3 regions of the Aquibium oceanicum genome follow, and region 3 is predicted to be linked to each of the others. Evidence: predicted binding sites of a transcription regulator. Region 3 holds the regulator's gene; each other region holds the start of a gene.

Region 1 (10,461 bases), 1.6 Mb from region 3:
ACCATGCGGCGCCCTCCCCGCTGCACGACGTGACGGTGCAGTCCGTTTCCATGCGCGCTGGCGAACTGGACCCGAAGAAGTTCTTCCCCTGGATCGAGAAGATCACCCAAATGGAGGGACCCAACATCCTGCGCCTGAAAGGCATCATCGCCTTCAAGGACGACGCGGAGCGCTACGTGGTGCAGGGCGTGCACATGATCATCGAAGGCGACCACCAGCGCCCGTGGAAGGACGGAGAGGCCCGCGAGAGCCGGCTCGTCTTCATCGGTCGCGAACTGGACCGGGAACGGCTGGAGCGAACGTTCCAGGCATGCCAGGCGTGATCTGAACCATGCCCACCGTCGCTCCGCTCGACCTCGACGGCCACTGCATCGCCGCCGTCTTCCTGTCAGACATCCCGCATTTCGCGCTTGCCGACGGCACGGTGCACCGGCTCGACAACGGCCACAAGCAGGTGACCGCGCATGATGGGCTGCTTTGCGCCACCGTCACCGAAAAGGGCGACAAAATGATCACGGGCGGCGAAGACGGCAAGGTCGTCGCCGTATCGCCCGCCGGAGCGATCGAGGTCCTGGCCGAGATCGGCCGCAAATGGGTGTCGAGCGTCGCATCCGGCCCGCAAGGCGCCGTCGCCTTCGCCTCGGGGCGCACCGCCTTCGTCCGCTTCGCTGACGGCAAGACCAAGGAATTGCAGCATCCGCGCACGGTCGAGGGCGTCGCCTTCTCGCCGAAAGGCATGCGGATCGGCGCAGCCCGCTACAACGGCGCGACGCTGCATTTTCCCGCCGCCGACGGCAAGCCGGTCGAACTCGAATGGGCCGGCGCGCATACCGGCATCACCTTCTCGCCCGACGGAAACTTCGTCGTCACCACCATGCAGGAAAACGCGCTGCACGGCTGGAAGATCACCGATGGCAAGCACATGCGCATGACCGGCTATCCGGGCAAGGTGAAGAGCCTGTCCTGGAGCGCGAAGGGGCGCTGGCTCGCAAGTTCCGGCGCGCCGGCCGCGATCGTCTGGCCATTCCAGGGCAAGGACGGCCCCATGGGCAAGGCGCCGCTGGAACTCGGTACGCGCGGCAACACGATGGTCACCGCCGTCTCGTGCCACCCGGCCGACGAGTTCGTCGCGATCGGTTATGCCGACGGCATGGTGATGGCCGCCCGCTTCGCGGACCAGAAGGAAGTGCTGCTGCGCCGTCAGGGCAAGGGCGCGATAACCTCGCTGGCCTGGGACCGCGCCGGCCGGCGCGTCGTCTTCGGCTCCGAAACCGGCGATTGCGGCGTCATCGACATATCGGGCTGACGCCCCCTTGTGTGGCGTCGTCACGACGCCGGGATGGACAAAGGGACGGTCGGATCAGGCTGTCAGGTCCTTGGCAAAGTACCGGACACGCCTCTCGCCGCCGTAGATCTCCGCCTCTCCGACCACCTCGAAGCCCAATGCGGCATGGAAGGCGTCCGAGGCCGGGTTCGGCGGATCGGAATTCACCTCCGCGGTCACGACCGTGTGGCCGGCTTGCTGCGCCTTTTCGAAGAAATGCTCGTAGAGCTGCCGCGCATGCCCGCGTCCGCGCGCGAAGGAGGCGACCGCGATCCGGTCGACATAGGCAAACCGCGGGTAGCGCTCGCGGAACCAGAGAAAGTTCGGACTGTCGTAGGGCGCGTCCTGATCGAAGCCGATCATGAACGCGTCCAGGTCGCCGATCCGGAAGGCCGCGAAGCACTGCGCCAGGAGATGCGACAGCCGCCCGGCGTCCAGCAGCGACAATTCCGCCGCATGCTCGTTGTTCAGCGCCAGCACCGCGGGCTCGAAGGCCGCGGTGATCGGCTCGATGGCGGGCGGTTTCCTGAGGTCGTCGGCTGCTTTCATGATGGGCGCACCATAGCGGCGGCCCGACGCGCCGCAAGACGATGCGCGCACGAATTCCAGTCGGCATGTCAAATTTCATAGCGCCGCCGCAATTCGGAACATATCATGAACTCATGGCAACGCTTCCCCTCCGCGAGAAACTCGCGATCCTGTCAGACGCCGCCAAGTACGACGCGTCCTGTGCCTCCTCGGGCGCGGCGAAGCGCAATTCGCTGAAGAGCGGCGGCATCGGCTCCACCGAAAGCACAGGCATCTGCCATTCCTACGCGCCGGACGGGCGCTGCATCTCGCTCCTGAAGATCCTGCTCACCAACTTCTGCATCTACGACTGCACCTACTGCATCAACCGTTCGTCGTCGAACGTGCGCCGTGCCCGCTTCACGGTCGACGAGGTGGTGAAGCTGACGCTCGACTTCTACAAGCGCAACTACATCGAGGGCCTGTTCCTCTCCTCCGGTGTCATCCGCTCGCCGGACGACACGATGGGCGAGATGGTCGAGATCGCGCGCCGCCTGCGCATCGAGCATCGCTTCGCCGGCTACATCCATCTGAAGACGATTCCCGAATGCTCGCAGGAGCTGATCGAGAAGGCCGGGCTCTATGCCGATCGCCTGTCGATCAACGTCGAACTGCCGACCGACGAGGGGGTGAAGAAGCTCGCGCCCGAGAAGCGCCCCGAGACCATCCGCGTCTCCATGGCGAGGCTGCGCTCGAAGATCGACGAGAAGTCCGAACCGACCCTGCGCACGAAGACGCGCGAGCGCTTCGCGCCCGGCGGCCAGTCGACCCAGATGATCATCGGCGCGGACGCCACGCCCGACGCGACGATCTTGAAGACCAGTTCCCGGCTCTACGCCAGCTACCGCCTGCGCCGCGTCTACTATTCCGCCTTCAGCCCGATCCCGGATTCCTCCGCCGCTCTGCCGCTGATGAAGCCGCCGCTGATGCGCGAGCACCGACTCTACCAAGCGGACTGGCTGATGCGCTTCTACGGTTTCGGCGAAAGCGAGATCCTCTCTGCCCGGCCGGACGGCATGCTCGACCTCGCCATCGACCCGAAGCTCTCCTGGGCGCTCGCCAACCGCGCCATGTTCCCGCTCGATATCAACCGCGCCGACCGCGAGGCCTTGCTGAGAGTTCCCGGCCTCGGCACCAAGGTTGTCAAGCGGATCCTGGAGACGCGAAAACATCGCCGGCTGCGGCTGGAGGACGTCGGCCGCCTCTGCCAGTCGATCGCCAAGGTGCGGCCCTTCATCGTCGCCGAAGGCTGGTCGCCCGGCGGCCTCACCGATTCCGCCACCCTGCAGGCCAGGGTCGCTCCCGAACCCCGCCAGCTTTCGCTGTTCTGACCATGAGCGCACTTCCGAAACCCCTTCCCCGCATCACCATCCGGCTCGCCGGCCAGACCGATTTCGACGGCTGGCGGAAGGCTGCCCGCGCGCTGGCGATGCGCGAGATCCCCGCCGATCAGGTAGGCTGGGCGGTGTCAGGCGCCGCGAGCGCCGATCTCTTCGACGGCGCCGCGCCATCGCGCGACGCGGCTCCGGACGGCGGGACGGCATTCACCGTGCCGCGCTCTTTCGTGGAGGCGGCCGAAGCGGTGATCTGCCACTCGGATGCCGAGCGTTTTTCACTGCTCTACCGCATTCTGCTGCGGCTGCGCCGAGAACCGGACCTTTTGAAGATCGCCTCCGATCCCGACGTGCGGCGTCTGGAGGCGATGGCGAAGGCCGTGCGCCGGGACATCCACAAGATGCGCGCCTTCGTGCGCTTCCGGCGCATCGGCTCGGGGGCAGACGAGCGCCACGTCGCCTGGTTCGAGTCGCTGCATTTCATCGTCGAGCGCAACGCGCCCTTCTTCGTGCGCCGCTTCACCGGCATGCGCTGGACGATCCTCACGCCCTATGCCTCGGCCGACTGGGACGGCGAGCGCCTGGCGATCGGCCCCGGCGCCACCCGCGCCGACGCGCCGTCCGAGGACGATGCCGAAGCGCTGTGGCGCACCTATTTTTCCTCGATCTTCAATCCCGCGCGGCTGAAGGTGAAGGCCATGCAGGCCGAGATGCCGAAGAAGTACTGGCGGAACCTTCCCGAAGCCTCGCTCATTCCGGACCTGATCCGCGGTGCCGAAGACAAGGCCAGGGACATGATCCAGAAACTGCCGACCGAACCCGCCCCGCACCATGCCAAGGTGAAGGCGCGCCACTGGCCGGAACCGGATGTCGAGCCGGGTCCCGACGACGAAGGCGCGAACGCCAGCACAATCCCCGAACTGCGCGCCGCGGCGGAAGGCTGCCGCCGCTGCCCGCTCTGGCGCGATGCCACCCAGACCGTGTTCGGCGAAGGACCGGAAAAAGCGAAGGTCGTGTTTGTCGGCGAGCAGCCGGGCGACCAGGAGGACCTTGCCGGAAAGCCCTTCGTCGGCCCGGCGGGGAAAATGCTGGACGCCGTGCTAGCGGAAGCCGAGGTGGACCGCTCGGAAGTCTATGTCACGAATGGCGTTAAACACTTCAAATTCGAGCCGCGCGGCAAGCGCCGAATCCACGCCAAGCCGAACGCCGGGGAGGTGAAGGCCTGCCGCTGGTGGGTCGACAAGGAACTGGCGATCCTGAAGCCCACCCTCGCCGTGGCGCTCGGCGCAACCGCCGCGCAGTCGCTGCTCGGCAAGACGGTCCCCATCACGAAGATGCGCGGCCAGGTGGTCGAACGCGAAGACGGCCTGCGCGTCTTCCTCACCATCCACCCCTCCTACATCCTGCGCATCCCGGAACCGGCCGACAAGGAGGCGGAGCGCGGAAGATTCTTGGCGGACATGAGGGCGGTCAGGGAACTGATGGCGGCGTAGCCGCGAGGTCACCGGCCGATCCCGGCGCCTGCCCTTCATCTACCTGTCGGCATTTTCTCCCCGCAAGCGCGGAGAAAAGCGCGAACCCGCCACGATCCGCCGATGTTGCAAGTCGGGCCAAACACGGTCGACGCGGCTCCTTCTCCCCGCTCGCGGGGAGAAGTGCCCGAGAGGGCGATGAGGGGCGGCGGGATGTGCGCGAGTCCGCGCCAAAAGCGCCACGACTAACGCACCAGCACCGCCCGAAGATCGTTGACGTTTGTCCCACTCGGCCCCGGCACGAACAGGTCGCCGATCGCCCCGAACGCCGTCCATGCGTCGTTCTCGCCGAGCATCGCACGCGGGTCGAGGCCTGCCGACCGTAGGCGCGACACCGTGGCGAAATCGGCGAAGGCGCCGGCATTGTCCTCGGAACCATCAATGCCGTCCGTGTCGGCGGCGAAGGCGTGGATGCCGTCGACGCCGTCGATGCCGAGCGCCAGGGACAGCAGGAACTCGGTGTTTCGCCCGCCCTTGCCCTTTCCGCGCAGCGTCACCGTCGTCTCGCCCCCCGACAGGATCACCACCGGCTTGCGAAACGGCCGGTCCCTCAACGCCACCTCGCGCGCGATCGCGGCATGCACGGAACCGACCTCGCGCGCCTCGCCCTCGATCGCATCCGACAGGATGACGGCCTCGATCCCCTGCGCCCGCGCGGCCTCGGCCGCCGCCTCCAGCGACACGGCGGCCGAGGCGATGATGTGCGCCTCGTTGCGGATGAACCGCGCATCGTCGGGATGCGGTGCGTCGGCCTCGGGCGAACGCAGATGGTCCATCACCGCCTCGGGCAGCGCGATCCGCCATGTCTCGACCAGCCGCAGCGCGTCCTGTCTCGTGGAAGCATCGGGCACTGTCGGCCCCGAAGACACCAACGACGGCCGGTCGCCGGGAATGTCGGAGACGAGCAGCGTCACCACCTTCGCCGGCCAGGCCGCGGCGGCGAGCCGTCCGCCCTTGATCGCAGAGACGTGCTTGCGGATCGTGTTCATCGCCGAGATCGGCGCGCCGGAGGCAAGCAGCGCCTGGTTGACGGCGATCTCGTCGTCGAGCGTCAGGCTTCCCGCCGGCGCGGGCAAGAGAGCCGAGCCTCCTCCCGAGACGAGTGCCACGACGAGATCGTCCTCCGACAGGTCCGAGACCGTCTCCAGAAGCCGCCGCGCGCCCTCCAGCCCCGCCGCGTCGGGCACGGGATGCGCCGCCTCGACGACCTCGATCGACCGGCAGGGCACGGCATAGCCGTAGCGGGTGACCACCAGGCCCTCCAGCGGCCCGTCCCAGACATCCTCGAACGCCCTTGCCATTTGTGCGGAGCCTTTGCCGGCGCCGACGATGACGGTACGCCCGGCCGGCTTCGGCGGCAGATGGCTGCCGATCACGCGCGCCGGATCGGCCGCCGCGACGGCGGCGTCATAGAGCGAGACGAAGAATGCCCTCGGATCGATCTCGCTCATGATGCTCCCGCTTCCAGCCATTCGCGTGCCCAGCCGAGCCCTTCCTCCGTGGTGCCGGCCGGCACATACTCGCAGCCGACGAAGCCGTCGTAGCCCCTGGCGTCCAGCGCCTCCAGCACGAAGCGGTAGTCGATCTCGCCCGCGTCCGGCTCGTGCCGGCCGGGATTGCCGGCGATCTGGATATGCGCGATCAGCTCGCGATGGCGATCGAAGGTCGCCAGCAGTTCCCCGCGCGTGCGGCTCTGGTGGTAGAGATCGTACTGGATCCGCACCTGATCCGATCCCACCCGCCGCACGATCCGGGCCGCGTGGTCAACCGAAGTCAGAAGATAGCTCGGCGTGTCGTAGGGGTTGAGCGGCTCGATCAGCGCGCGGATGCCATGGGGCGCGAAGACACGCGCGGCATAAGCGAGGTTTTCCACGAGGGTCTCTTCACGCTCGTCCATCGACGCGTCGCCCGACAGCACGCCGGCCATGCAATGCAATTGCCGGCAACCGATCGTCCGCGCGTAGTCGAGCGCGATCCCCACGCTTTCGGCAAACCGCTCCCGCGCCTCCGGAAGGCTTGCCAGGCCCCGCTCGCCGGCAGCGAGATCGCCGGGCGGCATGTTGAACAGCACGACCTCCAGCCGGTTGCCCTTCAGTTCGGCAGCGATATCCGCAGCGGCGAACGCGTAGGGAAACTGGAACTCGACCGCCGAAAAGCCTGCCCAGGCCGCCCGTTCGAAGCGTTCGAGGAACGGGACCTCGCAGAACATGGTCGACAGATTAGCGGCTAACTTCGGCATCGGCACCTCAGGCGACGATCATGACGGAATCGGCCGGCGAGGCAATGCCGTTCACGCCGCGGGCAGCGCCAGCGCCGCATGATCGAGTCCCAAATGCGCGCAAAGCGCCTCCACCACCAGCGCATGGTCCTCGCGCTGCGGGAGGCCCGATACCGTCACGCAACCGACGATGCCAGCATTCTTCAGCCGGATCGGGAAGCCGCCGCCGGCCAGCACGAAATCCTTCGGGTCGAGGCCGTGGCGCGGCGCGAAGAGTTCATCGTCGCGGTTCTGCTCCAGCGCGACACGGTAGGTGCTCCTGCCGAAGCGGCGCAGCACGTTCACCTTGCGGCGCACCCAGTCGGCGTTCGCGTCGGTCGATCCCGGCATGGCGCAGAAGAAGAGCTGCCGGTCCCAGGTGCGGATATCGATCACGATCGGCAGGTTCCCCGCGACCGCCCGCTCGCGCAGCACGAGCCCGAGGCGGAACGCCTCCTCCTCGTCGAAACGCTCGAAGACGATCGCCGCCTCCTGATCCTTTATGCGGGCGATGTCGGATTCTCGGCTCATGACGATCCTTCGGGCGGAAGCAGCGGGTGTTGGCGTTCCCCGACCGGGTAGCATGCCGTGACAGCCTGTCAAACCGCCAGCCTAGCCGGACTCAGTTCCCCTGCAGCCGGGCCGCCGTATCCTCGCGATCGTTCCCGCCCGCCATGCGCCCGAACGCCTCGCGCCACCCGGCATAAAGCTCCGGCATCGCGGCAAGGATCGCGGCATCCGCCGCGCCGATACGGCGGGTGAGCCGGGCCTGCGTCACGCGCTTCACCGTCCAGCCGGGATTGCGCCGCTCTTCCAGCACCATCCGGTCTCCGGAGCGGGCATGCCCCGGCTCCAGCACGCGATAGTACCAGCCGGTCCTGAGCGTCTTCTGGAACAGGAAGGCCATGCGCTCGTCACCCGTGTGGGCGCTGAGCTTCCAGCACGGCTGCCGCCCCTGGCTGACCTGCACGGTGGCCGTGCCAAAGGACAGGATGTCGCCAATGCAGAGGTTCTCCTCGGTCAGGCCCGAGGTGGAGACGTTCTCGCCGAAGCTGCCCGGCACGAGATCTTCGCGCCCAAACTCCTTCCGCCATGCCGGATAGTGGTCGCCCGGATAGTGATGGATCGCCTTCTCGGGCCCGCCATGCACCTCGAGGTCCGCCTGCGCGTCGCGGACGAAGCCCGTGGGCGTGATCTCCAACCTGTCGGACGTGGCACGCTTGCCGATCGCCGACGCCGGCCTGCCCGGCCAGCGCTCCTCGACCGCGCCGATGAAAAGCCCGTCGATCGTGGCGGAGAGCGGCGGCTCGGGTATGTCAGTCACGACCCTTCCCCGCCTTCCCCGCCACATACACCTCCCTCACTGCGCGATCGTCCCCCAGCGTCTGCAGCAGGAAAAGCTCCTGCGCCAGCGTCGTCACCGTCTCCATTCGCACCTTCATTGCCGGCGTGGCGGAAGCATCGAGCACGACGATGTCGGCGTCGGTCCCGACCTCCAGCGTGCCGGCCCGATCGGCGATCGACAAAGCCTCGGCGTTGCCGCGCGTCAGCTGCCAGAAGCTTTGCAGCGGGTTCAGCTTTTCGCCCTGCAGCGCGATCACCTTGTAGGCCTCGTCCATGGTGCGCAGCATGGAATAGTTCGTGCCGCCGCCGACGTCGGTGGCCGAGGCGACCCGGAGCGGCTTCCCGCGCCGCCGGTAGCGGTGATAGTCGAACAGGCCCGAGCCGAGGAAGAGGTTCGAAGTCGGGCAGAACACCGCGACCGAGCCGCTATCCGACATCGCGTCCGCCTCGCGCTCGGACAGATGAATGCAGTGGCCGAACAGGCTCTTGGCGCCCAAAAGCCCGTATCGCGCATAGATGTCGGTATAGTCCTTCGCCTGTGGGTAGAGCTCCTCCGCCCAGCGGATCTCGGCATGGTTTTCCGAAAGGTGCGTCTGCACGTGGCAGTCGGGATGCTCGGCGGCCAGCGCGCCGGCCATCTCCATTTGCTCGGGCGTCGAGGTGATCGCAAAGCGCGGCGTGATGGCATAGAGCTGCCGGCCCCTGCCGTGCCACTCGGCGATCAGCGCCTTGGTGTCGTCGTAGCCCTTCTGCGGCGTGTCGGTGAGCGCCTCGGGCGCGTTGCGGTCCATCATCACCTTGCCGGCGATGTTGAGCATGTTGCGGGCGTGGCTCTCCTCGAAGAAGGCTTCTGCCGAGGCTTTGTGCACCGAGCAGTAGGCGGAGACCGTGGTGGTGCCCTGGCGGATCGCCTCGTCGAGGAACAGCCGCGCGATCCGCCGCCCGTGCTGCGCGTCGGCGAATTTCGACTCCTCGGGAAAGGTGTAGTCGTTCAGCCAGTCGAGCAGTTCGGCGCCGTAGGAGGCGATCACCTGCATCTGCGGGAAATGGACATGGGCGTCGATGAAGCCCGGCAGGACCAGATGCGGCCGGTGGTCGGCGATCTCCACTTCCGCGCCGGGCTCGCCGCGCACCGTCGCGAAGTCTCCGACCGCCGCGATCCTGCCGTCGCGCACCAGCACCGCCCCGTCCTCCTCGTAGAGGAACGAGGCGAGGTCGTCGAAAGACGCCGGTTCGCGGTGGAACGAGAGTGCGCGTCCGCGGATGAGAAGCGAGGTCATCGGGGCATTGCCTCGCGATACCCGGGCGAACGGCACGCGATCAATTCCCCCGCGCCTCCTCGAACCACGCCACGATCAGGGCCCGCTCGTCTGGCGTCACGCCGGTGAGATTTCCCGGAGGCATGGCGTGGCTGCGGCCAGCCTGCAGGTAGATCTCGCGCGCGTGGGCGGCGATTGTCTCGTCCGTGTCGAGCCGCACGCTCTTCGGCGCCATGTGGATGCCTTCCCAGGCGGGCTCGGCGGCGTGGCACATGGAGCAGCGCCCCATCACCGTGTCGCGCACGGCTTCGAAATGCGCCGAGGCGAGGAACGGTTCGGCACCGGCCGCAGCGCGATCCTCGCCGGTCAGCACCTTCGGCACGGTCGAGAGCCACATGATCACGACGAACAGGATCGCCGCGATGAGCCAAGTCCAGGTCGGGTTTCCCTTGCGCGCATGCACGGTGTTGAAATAGTGCCGGATCACCACCCCCATCAGGAACACCAGCACCGCGATCACCCAGTTGAACTGGGTGGCGAAAGCCAGCGGGTAGTGGTTCGACAGCATCAGGAACAGCACCGGCAGCGTCAGGTAGTTGTTGTGCAGCGAGCGCGTCTTGGCGATGCGGCCATATTTCGGGTCGGGCTTGCGCCCCGCGATCAGGTCGGCGACGACGACCTTCTGGTTCGGGATGATGATCATGAAGACGTTGGCCGACATGATCGTCGCCGTGAAGGCGCCGAGATGCAGCAGCGCGGCACGGCCGGTGAAGAGCTGTGTGTAGCCCCACGACATGAAAACGAGCACCACGAAAAGCACGAGCATTAGCCGCGTGTCGTTCAT
Region 2 (10,461 bases), 220 kb from region 3:
GCCGCGCTTGAAGAGTTTGACCGGCGGCAGGCGCAGGCCCTCCTGCTCGACCGCGGTGGCGGAGGCCGAGAAGCCGCCGGGCACCGAGCCGCCGATGTCGGGCCAGTGGCCGGTGTTGGAGAGCCAGCAGAAGATCTTTTCGCCGCGCCAGACCGGCATGGCGAAGCGCACGTCCATCAGGTGTGTGCCGCCGAGATAGGGGTCGTTGACGATGTAGATGTCGCCCGGCTCGGGCGGCTGGCAGCGGCCATCGGCAATCATCTCGATGATGGTGCGGGTGGAATACTGCATGACGCCGACGAAGACCGGCAGGCCTCCGATGCCCTGCGCGATCAGCGATCCGTCCTCGGCGGAATAGATGCCGTCGGAGCGGTCGTTGGCTTCCGCGATCACCGGCGAGAAGGCGGCGCGCGAGAAGGTCAGGTCCATCTCGTCGCAGACCTGCGCAAGGCCGGCCTGGATGACGGAAAGCGTGATGGCGTCGAGCGAGCTCATGCGGACTTTCCCACCTCCACGATCAGATTTCCGTCGACATCGGAGCGGACCCGGTCGCCGGGCTCGATGACGGTCGTGGCGTCCATCTGCTCGACGATCGCCGGTCCCTCAAACGACGCGTCGAGCGGCAGTCTTTCGCGGTCGTAGACGGGGGTATCGTGCCATGTGCCGTCGAACCAGACGGGCCTCGTGTGGAGAAGCGCGTCGGCGAGCGCGGCGCCCCGGCCGGAGGGATCGATGAGCGTCGACAGGTCGACCGGCGCGCGTTCGCCAATGATGGAGGTGTTCAGATTGACGAGATTGGCGCGGATTTCCGGCAATTCGACCTTGAAGCGCGCGAAATAGGCCTTTTCGAACAGCGACTGCAGCACGTACCGGTCGACGGCGGCTGAGGGAAGCGGCACGTTGAGAAGGTGAGTCTGGCCGACGAACTGCATGTCGGCGGAATGGACGATCCGAACCGCCGCCGGCTTGACGGCTTCGCGGCCGATGGCTTCGCGTCCCTCGGCGGCCTGGGTCTCGAGGATGTCGCGCACCGCCGCCTCGTCGAGGCCGGCGACGGGCTGGTTGACCGTGCGCACGAAGTCGTGGCGCAGGTCGGCGACCACGCAGCCGAGCGCGTTTGTAATGCCGGGCCGTGCCGGGACGATAACCCTGGGGATTCCGAGTTCGCGGGCGAGCGCGGTGGCGTGGAGCGGGCCGGCGCCGCCGAAGGCGAAGAGGGCGAAATCGCGCGGGTCGTTGCCGCGCGCGATCGACACCATGCGCACCGCGCCCGCCATCTTGGTGTTGGCGATGGTCAGCACCGCGCCGGCGGCGGTCGTCGCGTCGACGCCGAGCCGTTGCCCGAGCGTGCGGGCAAATGTATCGCGGATGAACTCGACGTCGACGGCGCCGTCGACCGAAAGGAGCTTCTTCGCATTCAACCGTCCAAGCAGCAGGTTAGCGTCCGAGATGGTCGGCTCCGTCCCGCCGCGCCCGTAGCAGATCGGGCCGGGCATGGCGCCCGCGCTCTCCGGTCCGACGCGCAACAGGCCGGCGTCGTCCACCCGCGCGATCGATCCGCCTCCGGCGCCGACGGTGTGCACATCCACCATTGGCACGTGGATCGGCATGGCGTACTCGATCTCGATCTCGTTCGAGACGGCCGGCTGGGCGCCGCGGATCAGGGCGACGTCGGTGGAGGTGCCGCCCATGTCGTAGGTGATGACGTTGGCAAAGCCGGCGCGGCGCGCGGTGTAGGCCGCCGCCATGACGCCCGAGGCGGGCCCCGACATCACGGTCTTGGCCGCCTCGCGGGTGACCAGGCCGGCCGAGATCATGCCGCCATTGCCGTTCATGACCAGAAACTCGCGGGCATAGCCGCGCGACTGCAACTCCGCCCGCAGGCGGCCGACGTAGCGTTCAAGGATCGGCTGGACCGAGGCGTTGACGGCGGCCGTGACGCCGCGCTCGAATTCGCGGGCTTCCGACAGCAGCGCGTGGCCCATGGTGACGTGGCCGTTCGGCCAGAGTTCGGCCGCGAGCTCGGCAGCGCGCAGTTCGTGCACCGGATTGGCATAGGCATGCAGGAAGTGGATGACGAGGGATTCGCAGCCGGCATCGAGCAGCTTGCGCACCGCCGCCTTCACCTCCTCCGCGTCGAGAGGCACGCGCACGGCGCCCGACGCCTCGATACGCTCCGCGACTTCGAGCCGCAGGTCGCGCGGAATGACCGGCACGAAAACGCCGGTCATGCCGTAGGCTTGAGGCCGGGTGCGCCGCCCGAGTTCGATCACGTCGCGGAAGCCGGCAGTGGTTATCATGCCGGTCCTGGCCAGCCGGCGCTCCAGCACCGCGTTGGTCGTGGTGGTGGTGCCGTGCACGAGGAGATCGATGCCGGCAATCGGAAAATCGATCGATTCCAGCGCCTTGACGACCCCGAAGGCCTGGTTGTCGAGCGTGGTGGGCGTCTTTGCGAGGCGGACCTTGCCGCCGTCGCGACCGTCGATGAGGATCAGGTCCGTGAACGTTCCGCCGACGTCCACGCCCGCGACCACTGCGGCCGGTGAAACGCCGGTTTTCTCGTCCATGGCGGATTCCCGAAACGTGCGCCCTACGGATCAGGCGCCATTTGGAATGGGCGTCTACCCCTGCGCCTTGACCCGATTTTCATTTGTATACTAATAAATTCACCGAGCAAGAGAGAGGTTTTCGACGCCTCGTCCACCTACTTGGGCCGCTTGCGGAACCGTCGCCAGTGGTCATGCCGAACGTACTCCAGACACGAGGGTCGAGCCGATGATTCCGGTTCCCGCCAACGCCAATGCCGAGCCGCTGAAGTTCCCGATTCCGGCGAACGTCCACGCCGAGACGGTGGTTTCGGTGAAGCACCATACCGATCGTCTGTTCTCGTTCCGCATCACGCGCCCGCAGAGCTTTCGTTTCCGCTCGGGCGAGTTCGTGATGATTGGCCTGCCGAACGCGGAAAAGCCCGTGTTCCGCGCCTACTCGATCGCGAGCCCGGCCTGGGACGACGAACTGGAGTTCTACTCGATCAAGGTGCCAGATGGTCCGCTGACGTCGGAGCTGCAGAAGATCGTGCCGGGCGACACGGTGCTCCTGCGCCAGAAGTCGACGGGCACGCTGGTGGTGGACGCGCTGAAGCCCGGCAAGCGTCTGTGGATGATCGCGACTGGTACCGGCATCGCGCCCTTCGCCAGCCTGATCCGCGATCCCGACACCTACGAGAAGTTCGAAGAGATCGTGCTCACCAACACCTGCCGCGACATCGCCGAACTGCAATACGGCGACGCGCTGTTTCAGAGCGTGTCGCAGGACCCGCTGATCGGCGAGCTGACGCAGGGGCGGCTGTCCTACTACGCCTCCACCACACGCGAGTCCTCCGCGCGCAACGGCCGCATCACCGACCTGATCGCTTCGGGCAAGCTCTTCGCTGACCTCGGCGTGGCATCGTTCGATCCGGCAGTCGACCGGGTGATGATCTGCGGCTCGCTGGACATGATCCGCGACGTGAAGGACCTCGTCGAGAAGGCCGGGCTGGTGGAAGGATCGAACGCGGCACCCGCCGATTTCGTGGTCGAGCGCGCTTTCGTGGGATGATGGCGGCGCGAGGTCGCGGTCGCGCGTCCTTGTAGAGGGATTTGAATGACTGATCCCTCTCGTGCGCTACACGAAAAAAGCCCTGCCGCGGTCACGCGGTCAGGGCTTGTTCTGTGTCAGGGGTCTTCCTGAACTGCCGGACAAAACTTCCGGTCATGTTTCGGGCGCTGCGCGATCTGGATCGACGGCCCGACTACAGTCTCTGATTGTGATGTGAACGGCGGGTCGGGGGAACGGCCGCTTCCCCGGCGCCCTCGCGCCTATGCCCGCCGCGGCTCCGCGGCATTCGAGCGGAGCCAGATGGGACTGTCCGGTGGAGTCATTCCTCTCTCCTCTGCCTGTTGCATCCGCGTCGCTTCGCGCTCGAGCCTCCTGCGTCGTCTCGCTGGGGCCCCGCTTCTAGCGATCGGCCCCGAATGGAGGCGTTCGCGAAGGACATTTGGAGAGTGACTCCAGGGTCCGGGCCTGTCAACGAAATCCGCCGCCCCGACGCAAAACGTGATCGCATGTTTCAAGCCGGTCCGCCGGTTATGCACAGGGCGGTGTCAGGAGGCTGTTGCCTTTTTGTTCCTTGCCCTTGCCCCGCTGCGGCATTCGCGGCTAACTCGTTGCGGCGTGCGCGCGCGTCCCTCGACGGAGCGGCGAAAAATCCTACATGGGGGTGCTGCGGGATCGTTGCCCGCATCCTTCCTCCCGAGACCAAGCACGAGGCTGCGACCGGCCATGGCCGACCAGAAATACATTTCCATCCGCGGCGCGCGCGAGCACAATCTCAAGAACGTCGATCTCGACATCCCGCGCGACAGTTTGACCGTCATGACCGGCCTGTCGGGCAGCGGAAAGTCCTCGCTCGCCTTCGACACCATCTATGCCGAGGGCCAGCGGCGCTACGTCGAGAGCCTGTCGGCCTATGCGCGGCAGTTCCTGGAGATGATGCAGAAGCCCGACGTCGACCAGATCGACGGCCTGTCGCCGGCCATCTCCATCGAGCAGAAGACCACCTCGCGCAACCCTCGCTCTACCGTCGGAACGGTCACCGAGATCTACGACTACATGCGCCTGCTCTACGCGCGCGTCGGCGTGCCCTATTCGCCGGCCACCGGCCTGCCGATCGAGAGCCAGACGGTGTCGCAGATGGTCGATCGCGTGCTGGCGCTCCCGGAAGGCACGCGGCTCTTCGTCATGGCGCCCATCGTGCGCGGCCGCAAGGGCGAGTACCGCAAGGAACTGGCCGAGCTGCAGAAGAAAGGCTTCCAGCGCGTTAAGGTCGACGGCGCCTTCTACGAGATCGCCGACGCGCCGACGCTGGACAAGAAGTACAAGCACGACATCGACGTCGTGGTCGACCGCGTCGTCGTGCGCGGAGACCTTGCCGCCCGGCTGGCGGATTCCATCGAGACCGCGCTGCGCCTCGCCGACGGGCTCGCCATCGCGGAATTCGCCGACCGGCCCCTGCCGGCCGAGGAGACGTCGGGCGGCGGCGGCGCCAACAAGTCGCTCAACGACACGCACGAGCGCCTGCTCTTCTCGGAAAAATTCGCCTGCCCCGTCTCCGGCTTCACCATTTCGGAGATCGAGCCGCGGCTGTTCTCCTTCAACAATCCCTTCGGCGCCTGCCCAACCTGCGACGGGCTTGGCAGCCAGCGCGCCATCGATCCCGACCTCGTCATCCCCGACGAAAATCTCACGCTGCGCGCCGGCGCCGTCGCCCCCTGGGCGCGCTCCACCTCGCCCTATTACGGCCAGACGCTCGACGCGCTCGGCAAGGTATTCGGCTTCAAGGTCGGCGACCGCTGGTCGGACCTGTCCGACGAGGCGCGCCACGCCATCCTGCACGGCACCGGCTCGCGCCAGGTCACCTTCGCCTATGACGACGGCCTGCGCTCCTACAAGACCACCAAGACCTTCGAGGGCGTGATCCCCAATCTGCAGCGGCGCTGGAAGGAGACCGAGTCGGCCTGGAGCCGCGAGGAGATCGAGCGCTACATGTCGGAGACCCCCTGTCCGGCCTGTTCCGGCTACCGCCTCAAGCCCGAGGCGCTGGCGGTCAAGATCGACGGCCGCCACATCGGCGAGGTCACCGCGCTATCGATCCGCAAGGCCGGCGACTGGTTCGAGACCCTGCCGCAGGCGATGAACGCCAAGCAGAACGAGATCGCCGCGCGCATCCTCAAGGAAATCCGCGAGCGCCTGCGTTTTCTCAACGACGTCGGCCTCGATTATCTCGCTTTGTCGCGCAATTCCGGCACGCTGTCCGGCGGCGAGAGCCAGCGCATCCGGCTGGCCTCGCAGATCGGCTCCGGTCTCACCGGCGTGCTCTACGTGCTCGACGAGCCCTCGATCGGCCTGCACCAGCGCGACAATGCGCGCCTGCTCGATACGCTGAAACACCTGCGCGACATCGGCAACACCGTGGTGGTGGTCGAGCACGACGAGGACGCCATCCGCACCGCCGACTACGTGGTCGACATGGGCCCGGCCGCCGGCATCCATGGCGGCCGCATCGTGGCCGAAGGCACGCCGGCCGAGATCATGGCCAACCCGAAGTCGCTCACCGGCCAGTACCTCTCCGGCGACCTCGCCATCCCGCTCCCCGAGCAGCGCCGGCCGCTGAAGAAGGGCCGCCGGCTCAAGGTGGTCAACGCGCGCGGCAACAATCTGAAGGACGTCACGGCCGAGATCCCGCTCGGCACCTTCACCTGCGTCACCGGCGTGTCGGGCGGAGGAAAATCCACCTTCCTGATCGAGACGCTCTTCAAGGCCGCCTCGCGCCGCATCATGGGCTCGCGCGAGCACCCGGCCGAGCACGAGCGCATCGAGGGCCTGGAATTCCTGGACAAGGTCATCGACATCGACCAGTCGCCCATCGGCCGCACCCCGCGCTCGAACCCCGCCACCTACACCGGCGCCTTCACGCCGATCCGCGACTGGTTCGCAGGCCTGCCCGAGGCCAAGGCGCGCGGCTACCAGCCCGGCCGCTTCTCCTTCAACGTCAAGGGCGGCCGCTGCGAGGCCTGCCAGGGCGACGGCGTCATCAAGATCGAGATGCACTTTTTGCCCGACGTCTACGTCACCTGCGACGTCTGCCACGGCAAGCGCTACAACCGCGAGACGCTCGACGTCACCTTCAAAGGCAAGTCGATCGCCGATGTGCTCGACATGACGGTGGAGGAAGGCGCCGACTTCTTCGCCGCCGTGCCGTCCGTGCGCGACAAGATGGAGACGCTGAAGAAGGTCGGCCTCGGCTACATCCACATCGGCCAGCAGGCCACCACGCTGTCGGGCGGCGAGGCGCAGCGCATCAAGCTCGCCAAGGAACTCTCCCGCCGCGCCACCGGCAAGACCCTCTACATCCTCGACGAACCCACCACCGGCCTGCACTTCCACGACGTGGCGAAACTGCTCGAGGTGCTGCACGAGCTCGTCGACCAGGGCAACACGGTCGTCGTCATCGAGCACAACCTCGAAGTGATCAAGACCGCCGACTGGGTCCTCGACCTCGGCCCCGAAGGCGGCGACGGCGGCGGCGAACTGCTCGTGGCCGGACGTCCGGAGGACGTGGTGGCGGTGGAGCGGAGCTATACGGGGCAGTTTTTGAAGGAGCTGCTGGAGAGAAGGCCGGCGGGAGGGAAGAGGCAAGCGGCGGAGTAGAGGGTTAGCCAACGCAGAGCTCGTGCTTATCTAACGTCGCCACCGCTCCATCGGCCACGGCGAAACCCGCCGGGTGGCGACGACCGGTCGCGTCCGCAGCCGGGACCGGGCCGCCCGCCGCTATTCCTCTTCGCCCAGATACCGGAACGTCAGCGCGTCCCAGTCTTCGGTCTCGAGGAAGGTGAGCAGGGCGTTGTTGACGGCTTCGCGCATCGGGCTGCCCTGCGGCAGGGCGATGCCGTAGTCCTGGCGGCCGAAGGTACCGCTCAGCACCTCGGTCTCGCCGTCGTCCATATCGGCCGCGAGATATTGCAGCAGCGGCTTGTCGTAGACGAAGACGTCGATGCGACCGTCGGCGACGGCGTCCATGCCCTGCGCGACGGTGTCGAAGTTGCGGAAGTTCACCCGCCGCTCGGCGAGCCAGATCTCGCTGGCCGAGCCCTGGATGGAGCCGACCAGAGCTTTCGGCAGGTCGTCGGGGCCGCGGATGGAGCCCGAGATGCGGTCGGCCGTCAGCGCCGAGGCGATCATGCCGGTGAAGGTCGAGGTGATGATGATGGCGGTGAACATCCACACCAGTGCCACCGCCCGCCCGCTCGGCGTGCGCGGCGCCTTGTCGCCGTAGCCCACCGTGGTCATGGTGACGGCCGACAGCCAGAAGCCCGAGCCGAGCCCCTTCCACCACTTGCCGCCGAACTCGTCGGCGTTGCGCTTGCGTTCGAACAGCCAGAACAGGAACCCCACCACCGCGATCACGGCGGCGAGCAGCAGCACCGCCTGGAGGAACTGCCACGACAGGAGCCCGAACAGCATGCCCAGCCAGTTCACCCGCTCCTGCGAGACCGCAAGGCCGAAGCCCGTGGTGTAGAAGGGATGGGAGAAATCGACGACCGCCTCGCGCTCGGGCGTGATGGTCAGCGCCGCGACCGCCGCGTCGTATCGGCCGTCCTCGACGCCGTCGATCATGTCGGCCAGCGAGGCTTCCTCGAAGCGGTAGTCGAGCTGCAGGTCGCGTGCGATGTGTTCCCAGAGCGCGATGGAGATGCCCGACCATTTGCCGTCGGCATCCCTCATGGCGAAGGGCGGCGCCTCGCGCGTCGCGACCGTCAGCGTCTCGGTCGCCAGCACCTGCGCCCGCGCGCCGGTGGCCGCGAGCCCCATGGCAAGGGCGAGCGCCAGCATCAGCGCCCGCGGCATTCCAGTCGATCTCATTCGTCCTCGTCCCCGCTCGTGAACCGCAATGCGCCGCTACATAGGGCGGACGCAGAAGGAGACGAGTTCGGGTCGTCAGCGATACGGCGAGAGGCAGACGCGGCGCGGGCCGTGATAGGGCTGGAAGGTGTCGCTGCGCGGATCGTAGGAGCGGTAGCGCGCGAGGCACCAGTCGACGTGCATCGAGGGCGCCGCGCGGAACGCCCGCACGACGGGATCGCCCGCGTCCAGACGATGGATCGGGATCGGGTAGCCTGCCAGATCGTGCGGGTAGCCCGGCAGATGGTTCGGATGGTAGCTGTAGTATTGCGCCACGCCCGTGCCGATCCAGGGCGGCTGCCGATACCAGGGCGCGCCGTGGGTCTCGTGGACATGGATGACGACCGGGTGCCGGTGATGGTGCCGCTCCCCCGCGCCGGCCGGCGATACCGCTCCTGCTGCCGTTGCGGCGAGGACTGCCGCGGTGAAGGCGCCTTTCGACATGTTCCCCTCCTTGGGAGATCGTTTCGTGGCGGCTCAACAGGCGTGCGGCGCGCGCGGTTCCCCGGCACCGCCGCGCAGGCTTAATGCTTCGCAAACGCCATCCGCGAAGTTCGCTATGTCTGTCAGGAGCGTCTGCGCGATCCGCCTTCGCCCCATGGACATCGCTGCCGCTCGTGGGCCATGACTTCCGCCATCCCAGACGGACGCAAACCCGGAGAACGACGATGACCAGATCAGGCACGATCCGCTGCGGCATCGGCGGCTGGACCTTCGAGCCGTGGGAGGGCACGTTCTATCCCGACGACCTACCGAAGAAGCGCCAGCTCGAATACGCCTCGCAGCGGCTGAGGACGATCGAGGTGAACGGCACCTACTATCGCGGCCAGACGCCGGAGACCTTCGCCAAATGGGCCGCCGAGAGCCCGGACGGCTTCGTCTTCGCGGTGAAGGGCAACCGCTTCGTCACCAACAAGAAGGTCTTGGCTGACGCCGGCCCCTCGATGGAAAAGTTTTTCGCGCAGGGCATCGAGGAACTGGGCGACAAGCTCGGCCCGATCGTCTGGCAGTTCGCCAACACGAAGAAATTCGAGCCCGAAGATTTCGAGGGCTTCTTGAAGCTGCTGCCGGACAAGCACGCCGGCCTGAGGCTGCGCCACGTGCTCGAGGTGCGCCACCCGACCTTCATCGACCCCGCCTTCCCTCCGCTCGCGCGCAAATACGGCGCGGCGATCTGCTACGCCCACCACCACGACTATCCCGAGATCGCCGACGTGACGGCGAATTTCGTCTATGCGCGGCTGCAGAAGGGCGAGGACGACGTGCCCACCGCCTATGCGCCGACCGAGCTCGACGCCTGGGCTTCGCGTGCGAAGACCTGGGCGGAAGGCGGCGTTCCGGACGACCTGCCGCTCGCCGACCCGGATGCGAAGGTCGAGAAGAAGCCGCGCGACGTCTTCATCTACATCATCCACGAGGGCAAGATCCGCGCGCCGCAAGGGGCGATGGCGCTGCAGGAGCGCGTCGGAGGCTAAGAACTTCCCAGGCGTTCGCCGAAATGGTTTGACCGTCACCATGTCGAAATCGCCGCCGGGCATGCTAGACCGGTCCGGTATCGAGCCAGGAACGCGGAACAGACCTACATGACCCAGCACGACGCCCCCGCCCCTTCCGACTTCGACGAGGCGGCGCTGTTCTTCCACCGCTACCCCTCGCCGGGCAAGCTGGAGATCCAGGCGACCAAGCCGCTCGGCAACCAGCGCGACCTGGCGCTCGCCTATTCGCCGGGCGTCGCAGCGCCCTGTCTCGCCATCCGCGACGATCCGGCAACCGCCGCCGACTACACGGCGCGCGCCAATCTCGTCGGTGTGGTGTCGAACGGTTCGGCCGTGCTCGGTCTCGGCAACATCGGGCCGCTCGCCTCCAAGCCTGTCATGGAAGGCAAGGCGGTTCTGTTCAAGAAGTTCGCCGGCATCGACGTCTTCGACATCGAGATCGACGCACCGGAGATCGACCGCATGG
Region 3 (10,461 bases):
ACGGTGAACATGGTGGTGGGGAAGCCGAGCGCCTTCAGCGTTATGCCGGAATAGAAGTCGATGTTGGGATAGAGCTTCTTCTCGATGAAGTACTCGTCCGTCAGCGCGATCTTCTCGAGCTCCATCGCCACGTCGAGCAGCGGATCGTCCTTGATGCCGAGTTCGCCGAGCACCTCGTGCGTGGTCTTCTGCATGATCTTGGCGCGCGGATCGTAGTTCTTGTAGACGCGGTGCCCGAAGCCCATGAGGCGGAAAGGATCGTTCTTGTCCTTGGCGCGGGCGACGAATTCGGGGATGCGGTCGACCGAGCCGATTTCCGACAGCATGTTCAATGCCGCCTCGTTAGCTCCGCCATGGGCGGGACCCCACAGGCAGGCGATGCCGGCCGCGATGCAAGCAAACGGATTGGCGCCCGAGGACCCGGCGAGACGAACGGTCGAGGTCGACGCATTCTGCTCATGGTCGGCGTGCAGGATGAAGATGCGGTCCATGGCGCGCGCCAGAACCGGGTTCACCTTGTAGTCCTCGCACGGCACCGCGAAACACATGTTGAGGAAGTTCGCCGCGTAGTCGAGGTCGTTCTTCGGGTAAACGAACGGCTGGCCAATGTGGTACTTGTAGGCCATCGCTGCGATCGTCGGCGTCTTGGCGATCAGCCGCATGGAGGCGACCATGCGCTGGTAGGGATCCGAGATGTCGGTGGAATCGTGGTAGAAGGCCGACAGCGCGCCGACCACGCCGCACATCACCGCCATCGGATGGGCATCGCGGCGGAAGCCGGTGAAGAAGCGCGACATCTGCTCGTGCACCATCGTGTGACGGGTGACGCGGTAGTCGAAGTCCTCCTTCTGCGTCTTCGTCGGCAATTCGCCATAGAGCAGCAGATAGCAGACTTCCAGGAAGTCGCCGTGCTCGGCAAGCTGCTCGATCGGGTAGCCGCGATGGAGCAGCATGCCCTCGTCGCCATCGATGAAGGTGATCTCGGATTCGCAGCTCGCGGTGGACGTGAAGCCCGGATCGTAGGTGAAGGCGCCGGTCTGGGCGTAGAGTTTGCCGATGTCGATGACTTCGGGTCCGATCGAGCCCTGACGGACGTTGAGGTCGATTTCCTTGCCGCCGAAATCGAGTTTTGCGGTTGAATCGGTCATCGCGGACTCCTTATCGTCAATCGGCTGTGTGGAAGAGTTCCGCGATGAAAAATCGCGGTCTGGAATGGCGATCTAGCTATCCCATTTCACCGCCGATGCCAAGTTGCGGCAACGTCTAATGTTGCAGCGCGAAAAGGCCGGTCATTTTGAAACGAACAGGCGGTTATCCACGAGTGTGCGTACGCCTCACAGCAGGTCGCCGAGGCGGCCGAGGCTCTCCTCGCGTCCGAGCACCGCGAGCACGTCGAAGACGCCGGGCGACGTCGAACGGCCGGTGAGAGCTGCACGCAGGGGCTGCGCCACCGCGCCGAGCTTGAGCCCGGTTTCGGCGACGTAGGCGCGGATCGCGGCTTCGGTCGTCTCCGCATTCCATTCGCCCGTGATGTTCTCGAGGGCCGCCTTCGCGCCCGCGAGAATCTCGCGCGGAGGCTCCCCGACCAGCTTTTCCGCCTTCTCGTCCAGGGTCAGCGGCCTTTCGGAGAACAGATAGCCGGCGCTGTCGGCCAGTTCCACCAGCGTCTTCGCACGCTCCTTCAGACCTGGCATGGCCTGAAGCAGCATGGCCTTGCGCCTGTCGTCGAGCTTGTCGGCCATCGCCTTGCCGCCCTCGATATAGGGCAGCGTCGCGAGAAGGTTGTCGAGGAGTTCGGCATCCGGCGTGCGGCGCATGTGCATGCCGTTCAGGGCTTCCAGTTTCTGGAAATCGAAGCGCGCGGCGCCCTTGTTCACGTCCTCGATCTCGAACCAGCCGATCATCTCTTCCGTCGACATCACCTCGTCGTCGCCGTGGCTCCAGCCGAGCCGCGCCAGATAGTTGCGCAGCGCTTCCGGCAGGTAGCCCATGGCCCGGTAGGCCTCGACGCCGAGCGCTCCGTGCCGCTTCGACAGCTTCGCGCCGTCCGCTCCGTGGATGAGCGGAATGTGGGCCATCACCGGTACGTCCCAATCCATCGCCTGATAGATGATCGTCTGACGCGCAGCATTGGTCAGATGATCGTCGCCGCGGATGATGTGTGTGACGCCCATGTCATGATCGTCGACCACGACGGCGTGCATGTAGGTCGGGTTGCCGTCCGAGCGCAGAATGATGAAGTCGTCGAGGTCCTTGTTGGGAAAACGGACGTCGCCCTGCACCTTGTCGTGCACGACGGTCTCGCCTTCTTGGGGCGCCTTGATGCGGATGACCGGCCTGACGCCGGCCGGCGCCTCGGCCGAATCGCGGTCGCGCCAGCGGCCGTCGTAGCGGGGAGGGCGTCCTTCTGCGCGCGCCTTCTCGCGCATTTCCTCCAGTTCGGCCTGGGACGCATAGCAGCGATAGGCCTTGCCGCGCCGGACGAGTTCCTCGCCGATCTCTCGATGGCGCTCGGCGCGCGCGAATTGCGAGACGGGTTCGCCGTCCCAGGCGAGGCCGAGCCAGGAAAGACCGTCGAGGATCGCCGCGGTCGCCGCTTCGGTCGAGCGCTCGCGATCAGTGTCCTCGATCCGCAGCAGCATCTTGCCGCCCGTGTGCCGGGAGAAGAGCCAGTTGAAGAGCGCGGTGCGCGCGCCGCCGATGTGGAGGTAACCGGTGGGGGACGGCGCGAAGCGCGTGACGACGGGTGCGGGCATCGGATTCCGGAGGCTTTGCGTGCTGGGCGCCTTGGCGCCACTGCGCGGGTGATTTCGGGTCGCGTTCATGTAGCATAGGATGATCGGGGTGCAAGCCGTCGGGCTTGCCGGGGCTTTCGGGAACCGGCTTTCGGACGGCAGTGACGGGGTCGCGATGGCGACGATCGACGAACCGGATCCGGACGAAAGGGGGATGCTGCCCGTGCCGGGCATGCTCTTGCCGGCAGGCGTGCACCGTGGGCAAGCAGACGCGGAAGGGAGCGCGGCATACCGTCCGGGCACGAGGCGGGAGCGGGCGTTTGCTGCCGTCCAAGCAGCGCTGGCGGAGGCCCTCGCTGCCGAGCGCGACCGGGGGACGGCCTTCCTGTTCCTCCCGGTCATCCTGTGCGCGGGCGCGGCGTTCTACTGGGCGCTGCCCCTGGAGCCGTCGTTTCCCATCGTCGCCGCCGGCATCGGGTCGGCCGTGCTTGCGCGCGCCTTCTTCCGGCGCGCGGGCCTCGGCCGGGTCGTATCGACGATCCTCATCGTCTCCATGCTAGGCGTGCTCGCAGGCAAGCTGGAGACGTGGCGGGCCGGCACCAAGATGCTCGGTTCTGAGATCCCGACGCTCGTGACCGGTCGGGTGGTGACGGTCGAACGACAGGCGAGCGGTCGGGTGCGGCTGACGATCGACGTTCATTCCACCGACCGGCCGGTGCTCCGCCATGCGCCCGACCGGGTGCGGCTTTCCGCGCGGTCCTTGCCGCCCGAAATCCATGCCGGAAACGGCGTTTCGGGTTATGCACGGCTCTTTCCGCCTTCGGGCCCCGCGCGTCCATTCGGCTACGACTTCGCCTTCGAGAGTTATATGGATGGCATCGGCGCGACCGGGTTCTTCCTTTCCGATCCCAGACCCTCGCGGCTCGACGCCGAAGCTGGCTGGCGCGCCGCACTCTCGGCCCGGATCGCGGACATGCGCCAGGCGATCGCGGGCCGCATCACCAGCCGGATCGAAGGACCGGAGGGACAGATCGCGACGGCGCTTATCGCCGGGACGCGCGCCGGCATTCCCGAGGAGATCAACGAGGCGCTGCGCAAGACCGGCCTCGCGCACGTCCTTTCGATCTCGGGTCTCCACATGGCGCTCGTCGCCGGCACGGTCATGTTCGGACTGCGCTTCGTCTTCGCGCTGTTTCCCGGCTTCGCCTCTCGCTTGCCCGTGAAGAAGTATGCGGCGGCCGTCGCGTTGCTGGCCGCGTCCTATTACCTGCTGATTTCCGGAGCGGCGGTCGCGGCGCAGCGCAGCTTCGTCATGATCGCCGTGATGCTGGTGGCGCTGCTCTTCGACCGGTCGGCGATCACGATGCGCAATCTCGCCATCTCGGCGCTCGTCGTCATTGCGATAGCGCCGCATGAGGTGGTCGGGCCGAGCTTCCAGATGTCGTTCGCCGCCACGGCTGCGCTCATCGCGGCCTATGCCTGGTGGTCGGAGCGTCGGCTGAACGGTTTCACGGGCGGACAGCCGCGGCAACGCTCGCTGGTCGGAGGCGGCTTTCGGCTTCTGCTTCTCTATTGCGCCGGAATTGCGATGACCTCGCTGGTGGCGGGGACGGCAACGGCGCTGTACGGCGTCTGGCACTTCCACCGCATGGCGCCACTCGGCCTCCTCGCCAACCTCGGCGCGATGCCCGTCGTATCCTTCGTCATCATGCCCTCGGCGGTTCTCGCTGGCATCCTTATGCCGTTCGGCCTCGAAGGCTTCGCGCTCGACATCATGGGGTGGGGCATCGGGATCATGGTCTCGATCGCGGGATGGCTCGCCGAACGCACGCCTTTCGATGCCGTGGGCACGATCCCGCTATCGGCGGTGCTGTCGATGACCATTGCTCTCGTCCTCTTGACTGTCCTTTCGACCTGGCTTCGTCTCGCCGCCGTTCCGTTGCTCGTTGCCGGTATAGTGCTCATCGCGACGCGGGATCTCCCGAACCTCCTGCTCTCGGAGGAGGGAGACTTGATCGCCATGCGGACGGAGGCCGGGGAACTGGCGGTCAACAAGAGGCGACCCAACCGCTTCGTCACTGGCATCTGGATGGACGCGGCGATGACGCACGGTGTTGCTGTGCCGGTCGTCAGCGCCGAACCGCTGACCGCCGCCATGCTGGACGGGCTGGTCCCCGGAGCTTTCGCTTGCGACGAGACAAGTTGCATCGCGCGACACGGCGGCGGTGCGATCGTGGCGTTCGTTTCCGCGGAGGGGAACGCGCGCCAATTCTGCGATTTTGCCGACGTCCTCGTTATTGACGATGCCACGGCGGTTAACCCGTGCGACCCGGCGAAGTTGCTCGTGGTCACCAAGCGCGACCTTGCGCGGCGCGGCAGCGCCGAAATCCGCTTCGCCGGGGCAGGGCAGGGAAGGCCTGCGGAGATACGGTTCGCCGTCCGGGAACCCTACAGGCCCTGGCACGAGCATCGGCGTTGGTCCCGCGAAGCCCGCGGAATGCCGCCCTACAAGCGCGATGCGGACTGATTGCGCAGGGTAAGCATCAGGCGGCGTATGCGAACGCCGAAGACGTCTGGCGTTTAGTAGCGCCGGATCAGACCGACGAGACGGCCTTGGACCTTCACCCGGTCCGGCCCGAAGATGCGCGTCTCGTAGGCTGGATTGGCCGCTTCGAGCGCGATCGAGGCGCCCTTGCGGCGGAACCGCTTGAGGGTGGCTTCCTCGTCGTCGACCAGGGCCACGACGATCTCGCCCGGACTGGCGGTGGAGGTGCTGCGGATCACGACGGTGTCGCCGTCGAGTATGCCCGCTTCGATCATGGAATCGCCGCGGACCTCGAGCGCGAAATGTTCGCCGCCGGAGAGCATGTCGGGCGGCACCGCGACCGAATGCGTCTGGTGCTGGATGGCGTCGATCGGCACACCGGCGGCGATCCGGCCCATGACGGGGATGGAGATGCCGGCCGCGTCGTCGTTGCTCGCCTGGCGCGCGGGCGCCGGATCGGGGCGCTTTCCGAGGCTGCCCTCGATGACGCTCGGGGAGAACTTGCGCGGTCCACCCAGCCCCGGCGCGATGGAATCGGGCAGCCGGATGACCTCCAGCGCGCGGGCCCGGTTGGGCAGCCGCCGGATGAAGCCGCGCTCCTCGAGCGCTGTTATCAGGCGATGGATGCCCGATTTAGACGCCAGGTCGAGCGCCTCCTTCATCTCGTCGAAGGACGGAGGAATACCGGATTCCTTCAGCCGCTCATGGATGAAGAGCAGGAGTTCGTGTTGCTTGCGCGTGAGCATATTGGCACCCCTCAGGGAATCGAACGCCTAAAAACAAAACCGGAACAAACCTATCTGTTCCATTCTTGTTCCGCAATAGTTTTAATTCGAGTAAACAGTCCGGCGTCGCCGAGCTGGAAGCCAGTTGACGCTGGCGGGGCCGAAATACGCCAACCGGTGCCGAGGGTGCGGTACGGCTGATCGGCGACGGCGAAACAGCCCGGCGCCGCAATGGGGGCGTGTCTATCCGCTTGTGGCGAACACGAAAGCCGGCTGGAAGGCGCCGATCGCGATCAAGCGGTTGCAGCGCGAAGGCGACGCGCTCAGGCGGCGCCGTCCTTCTCCTCGCGAAGGTTGGATATGACGCGGCGGTTCTGCACCTTGCAGGCGGTGTCGGCGCAGTCGCGAACCACGCGCTCCTTCCCGTATCCCTTGGCCCACATGCGGTCGCGGGCGACGCCGGCGGCGGCGAGGTAGTTCATCACTGCCTCGGCGCGGCGGCGCGACAGCTCCACCATGGCCGCATCGCCGCCGGGGTCGTCGGCGAACCCCTGTAGCTTGACCAGCCATTGCGGATGCTTCTGCAGCCAGGCGGCCTGGTTGTCGAGCGTCACCCTGGCGGTCTGGTCGAGTTCGGCCGATCCTTGCGCGAAGTAGGTCCGGCGGCCGACGTTGAGGATAAAATCCTCCTCGCTGCCCGGCTGGACGTTGGCGAAGCCGGCGGCCGGCGCGTTGGTGACGTCGGGCACCGGCGGTTCAAGCGTGGCCGTGGTGGAGGTGCAGCCGGCCAGCAGAGCGAACGCGAGCGCGGCGAAGAGCCGGCGCCTCATTCCGAAGAAAAGGGTCATGTCGGTTCAGCTCTTCTTCGGCGCGTTGTCGGCGATATGCGGCAGGACCTGGACCGCGGTGCCGACCGGGCAGCGCTGGTAGAGGTCCATCACGTCCTCGTTGAACATGCGGATACAGCCGGACGAGACGTCCTTGCCGATGCTCCATGGCTCGACGGTACCGTGGAAGCGGTAGCCCGTGTCGGCCCCGTCGCGATGGAGGTAGAGCGCGCGCGGGCCGAGCGGATTGTCCGGCGCGCCGCCCTCGATGAACTGCGGCAGGCCGGGCTTGCGCTCGTGCATCTCCGGCGGCGGGGTCCAGCGCGGCCACAGCGCCTTGCGCGCCACGTTGGCGCGCCCGTACCATTTGAAGCCCTCCTTGCCGACGCCGACGCCATAGCGCACCGCCGTCTGGTTCTCGACGATCAGATAGAGGAAATGGTGCTGGGTATCGACGACCACCGTGCCCGCCGGTTCGGCGGAAAAGTACTTGACGATCTGCTTGTGCCAGATCGGATCGATGACATCGAAATTGGTGCGCTTCCAGCTGACGCCATTGTCGATGCCGGTGCCGGCGTACCAGGATTTCTTCGCGGCAGCCCGGGCCGGAACGCCCATCGCCGTCGTCGCCGCCAGCGCCAGTCCGCCTGCCAGCAAGTCACGCCGCGTCACATTCATCTCGATCCCCTCCGACGATCACCCTGCGGAAGCTTATAGAATCGATTCTGTAACCTTCCAATGTCGAAGTTGCGGGTAAGCCGCTACGATGGGGCCTTCCGGAACGTTGCCCGCAGTGCTTATAGGGGACCCATGAACGCACCGAAGGAACTGAGGGTCTCGAAGGATCGCCGCCTGCTGACGGTGAGCTTCCCCGACCATGCGCCGATCGAGCTTGCCGCCGAGATGCTGCGGGTGCTCTCGCCATCGGCCGAGGTGCAGGGCCATTCGCCCGACCAGCGCGTGACTGTACCCGGCAAGCGCGACGTGGCGATCCGCAAGCTGGAGCCGGTCGGCAATTACGCGGTCAGGATCGGCTTCGACGACGGCCACGACACCGGCATCTTCACTTGGTCCTATCTTCACCAGCTCGGCCACGAGAAGGAGGCGCGCTGGCAGGCCTACCTCGACGAACTCGCCGAGAAGCGGCTGAGCCGCGATCCCCGCTGAGGCGTCACTTCTTCTTCCGTGCCTTCTCCGACACGTTCCGGGCGACCGCCGCACGGATCAGTGCGCCGAAGGCGTCCGCGTCCACCGTATCGCCCTCGAAGAGATCGATGGCTCTGCGCGCATTGCCTTCGAGGCTGGCGTTGAAGAGGCCGGACGGGTCGTCGAGCGCAGCGCCATTGGCAAACGTCAGCTTCACCTTGTCCTTGTAGGTCTCGCCCGTGCACACGATGCCGTCATGCTCCCAGACCGGCACGCCGGAGGGGTTCGTCGGCTTCACCCACTTCACCGTCTCGACCATGGCGGGATCGGCCTGGCGGATGAGTTGCCGGACGCGGGTGAGCGTCTGGCCGCGCCAGCCACCCAGTTCTGATATCTTCGCGTCGATAAGCCGGTCGGGCGTGATGTCGTGGTCCATGGAGTTGCCATTCGTCTCTATGAAGCCAGTTCTGCCCGTCGGGCGACGGGCAATGTCGAGGAGCACGGCGGACGATTTACAGGGCGACGGTGTCGGACGGCTCTGCGGCGCGGCAAAACGCGTTCAGCGCCTCCTGGATCCGTTGCGATCGCCGAAGCCGATCTCGTAGGACACGCTGCCCGAGATGCGGATGTCCCAGTTTCCCGCACGGATGCTGCCGGGCTGGCTACCCGCGGCCAGCGCTTCGTCTGGCTCGGGCTGCGGTTCCGCGGCGACGGGCGAAATGGAGCCGGTGGTCACGCCCGGCAGGGCGTCATCGGTCGGTGCCCGCTGGTCATCGGCAAATGCCGGTGCGCAGAACAGGGTCAGCACGAGCAGTGCCAGGGTTTTCCTCATCGGAACCTCCTCATGGACGATGCGATGTTTGCGTCCGGTCATGCCGGCCTGTCAAGCCGCAGCCGTTTTCAAGCATCCGGCGGCGGCGACATTGCGTCCGAGCTGGAGGCGTGATAGGAACATATCAAGAACGAAACTCGTGTGGACATGTCCGGTAAATCATCGCGCTCCCGTGCGGTGGCGGCCCGCTTGGGCTATAACGGGTACAGGCTGAAAAGCGACCATTCCGGACAAGCGTGGAGATGTGAGATGGCAGGAAGCGTCAACAAGGTCATTCTGGTCGGCAACCTGGGCGCGGACCCCGAAGTCCGGCGCCTGCCGTCCGGCGATCCGATCGTGAATCTCAGCGTCGCGACGTCGGAAACCTGGCGCGACAAGAATTCCGGGGAGCGCAAGGAAAAGACCGAGTGGCACCGGGTCGTCATCTTCAACGACAACCTCGCCAAGGTGGCCGAGCAGTACCTGAAGAAGGGCATGAAGGTCTACGTGGAAGGATCGATCCAGACGCGCAAGTGGCAGGATCAGTCGGGCCAGGATCGCTACTCGACCGAGGTCGTGCTGCAGAAGTTCCGCGGCGAGCTGCAGATGCTGGATGCACGCGGCCAGGGCGAAGGCCAGGGCGGCGGCTATTCCGGCGGTCGGGGCTCCGACTTCGGCTCTTCGGGACCGATGGATGACGATCGCGGGCGCGGCGGCAGCAGCGGCGGTGGCGGTGGTTTCTCGCGCGAACTGGACGACGAGATTCCGTTCTGAGAGGGGCAGGCGACCCTGCGAACCAGGGTTGTGTTTCCAATCGACTGGCGAAGCCGAACTGATTCCGCTGGCGCGCCGCCCCGAGCTTGCGCGGGTGTGGTTCGTCTTGCGCCGGATGATCACATAGACGCAGTGTGCATACCAGGCGTCGCTCCGCGGCTCTTGCGGGCGCAGCGTCCTCGACCTAGCTCCGTCTTGAAATAAGCCTCAGCCGGTCGGGACCGTTGGAATGATCGTCAAGCCGCATCCAGAGACACGCGTCGATGCTCCGGCATCCGACGAGGTGAACGATCTGCGGATTACGGGCCTGATCGCGTGGATGGTCGACGGAGCGCGGTCGAGCACGAGCCCCGATGCTTTCGTGAACGATTTCTGCCATCGTCTCGTGACTGCCGGTATACCGCTCGATCGCTTCGGCCTCTTCGTCAACACGCTCCATCCGAACGTCGCCGCGCGGCGCTTTCTCTGGACCGCCGCTGAGGGCGTGCAGATGCGCGAAGGCGCCCTCAGCATCTTCTCGGAAGATCAGTACCTGAAGAACCCGCTTCCGGCCGTTACCTCGCAGCAGGTAACGATCCGGCGCAGGCTGACCGACATCGCGGCAATCGACGAATTCGTCATCCTGGGCGAACTGAGGGATGAAGGCTTCGCCGACTATCTGGCGCAGCCGCTGATCTTCACGACGGGCGAGACGCATGCCGCCACGTTCTCGACCAGGCACCCGCGCGGCTTCTCCGATCACCAGCTCGCGGCGCTGGATCGCATCCGCCAGCCTCTGGCGCGTCTCGTCGAAGCCTACCTCTTGAGGCTCAACGCGGCATCCATCCTCTCGACCTATGTCGGCCGGGGAAGCGGCGAGCAGATCCTGAACGGGCGCGTCCACAGAGGCGATGGAACG

The links. Region 3 encodes LexA, which represses DNA repair genes until DNA is damaged. Its sites were predicted from a motif close to TGTTCNNNNTGTGTTCNG; they were not measured.
Region 1: the regulator LexA is predicted to act here: its motif matches at 1,968-1,985, upstream of BSQ44_RS22475 (putative DNA modification/repair radical SAM protein).
Region 2: the regulator LexA is predicted to act here: its motif matches at 4,152-4,169, upstream of uvrA (excinuclease ABC subunit UvrA).

What each region holds. Positions count from the first base shown of each region.
Region 1 is NZ_CP018171.1:4,606,132-4,616,592, forward strand. Features, by position in the region: gene BSQ44_RS22460 (CobW family GTP-binding protein) at 1-323, shown strand, start outside; gene BSQ44_RS22465 (WD40 repeat domain-containing protein) at 332-1,306, shown strand; gene BSQ44_RS22470 (GNAT family N-acetyltransferase) at 1,361-1,873, opposite strand; gene BSQ44_RS22475 (putative DNA modification/repair radical SAM protein) at 1,987-3,222, shown strand; gene BSQ44_RS22480 (UdgX family uracil-DNA binding protein) at 3,225-4,718, shown strand; gene BSQ44_RS22485 (glycerate kinase type-2 family protein) at 4,943-6,208, opposite strand; gene otnI (2-oxo-tetronate isomerase) at 6,205-6,996, opposite strand; gene BSQ44_RS22495 (heme-degrading domain-containing protein) at 7,048-7,545, opposite strand; gene BSQ44_RS22500 (MOSC domain-containing protein) at 7,637-8,338, opposite strand; gene guaD (guanine deaminase) at 8,331-9,638, opposite strand; gene BSQ44_RS22510 (urate hydroxylase PuuD) at 9,679-10,461, opposite strand, start outside.
Region 2 is NZ_CP018171.1:2,791,941-2,802,401, reverse strand. Features, by position in the region: gene BSQ44_RS13680 (hydantoinase B/oxoprolinase family protein) at 1-495, opposite strand, end outside; gene BSQ44_RS13675 (hydantoinase/oxoprolinase family protein) at 492-2,567, opposite strand; gene BSQ44_RS13670 (ferredoxin--NADP reductase) at 2,776-3,597, shown strand; gene uvrA (excinuclease ABC subunit UvrA) at 4,321-7,248, shown strand; gene BSQ44_RS13660 (transporter substrate-binding domain-containing protein) at 7,369-8,460, opposite strand; gene BSQ44_RS26340 (BA14K family protein) at 8,536-8,943, opposite strand; gene BSQ44_RS13650 (DUF72 domain-containing protein) at 9,168-9,974, shown strand; gene BSQ44_RS13645 (NADP-dependent malic enzyme) at 10,083-10,461, shown strand, end outside.
Region 3 is NZ_CP018171.1:3,009,016-3,019,476, reverse strand. Features, by position in the region: gene gltA (citrate synthase) at 1-1,148, opposite strand, end outside; gene gltX (glutamate--tRNA ligase) at 1,335-2,756, opposite strand; gene BSQ44_RS14710 (ComEC/Rec2 family competence protein) at 2,836-5,262, shown strand; gene lexA (transcriptional repressor LexA) at 5,316-6,026, opposite strand; gene BSQ44_RS14700 (OmpA family protein) at 6,329-6,853, opposite strand; gene BSQ44_RS14695 (L,D-transpeptidase) at 6,860-7,510, opposite strand; gene BSQ44_RS14690 (gamma-butyrobetaine hydroxylase family protein) at 7,643-7,999, shown strand; gene BSQ44_RS14685 (DUF1801 domain-containing protein) at 8,004-8,414, opposite strand; gene BSQ44_RS14680 (hypothetical protein) at 8,538-8,810, opposite strand; gene BSQ44_RS14675 (single-stranded DNA-binding protein) at 9,060-9,563, shown strand; gene BSQ44_RS14670 (adenylate/guanylate cyclase domain-containing protein) at 9,793-10,461, shown strand, end outside.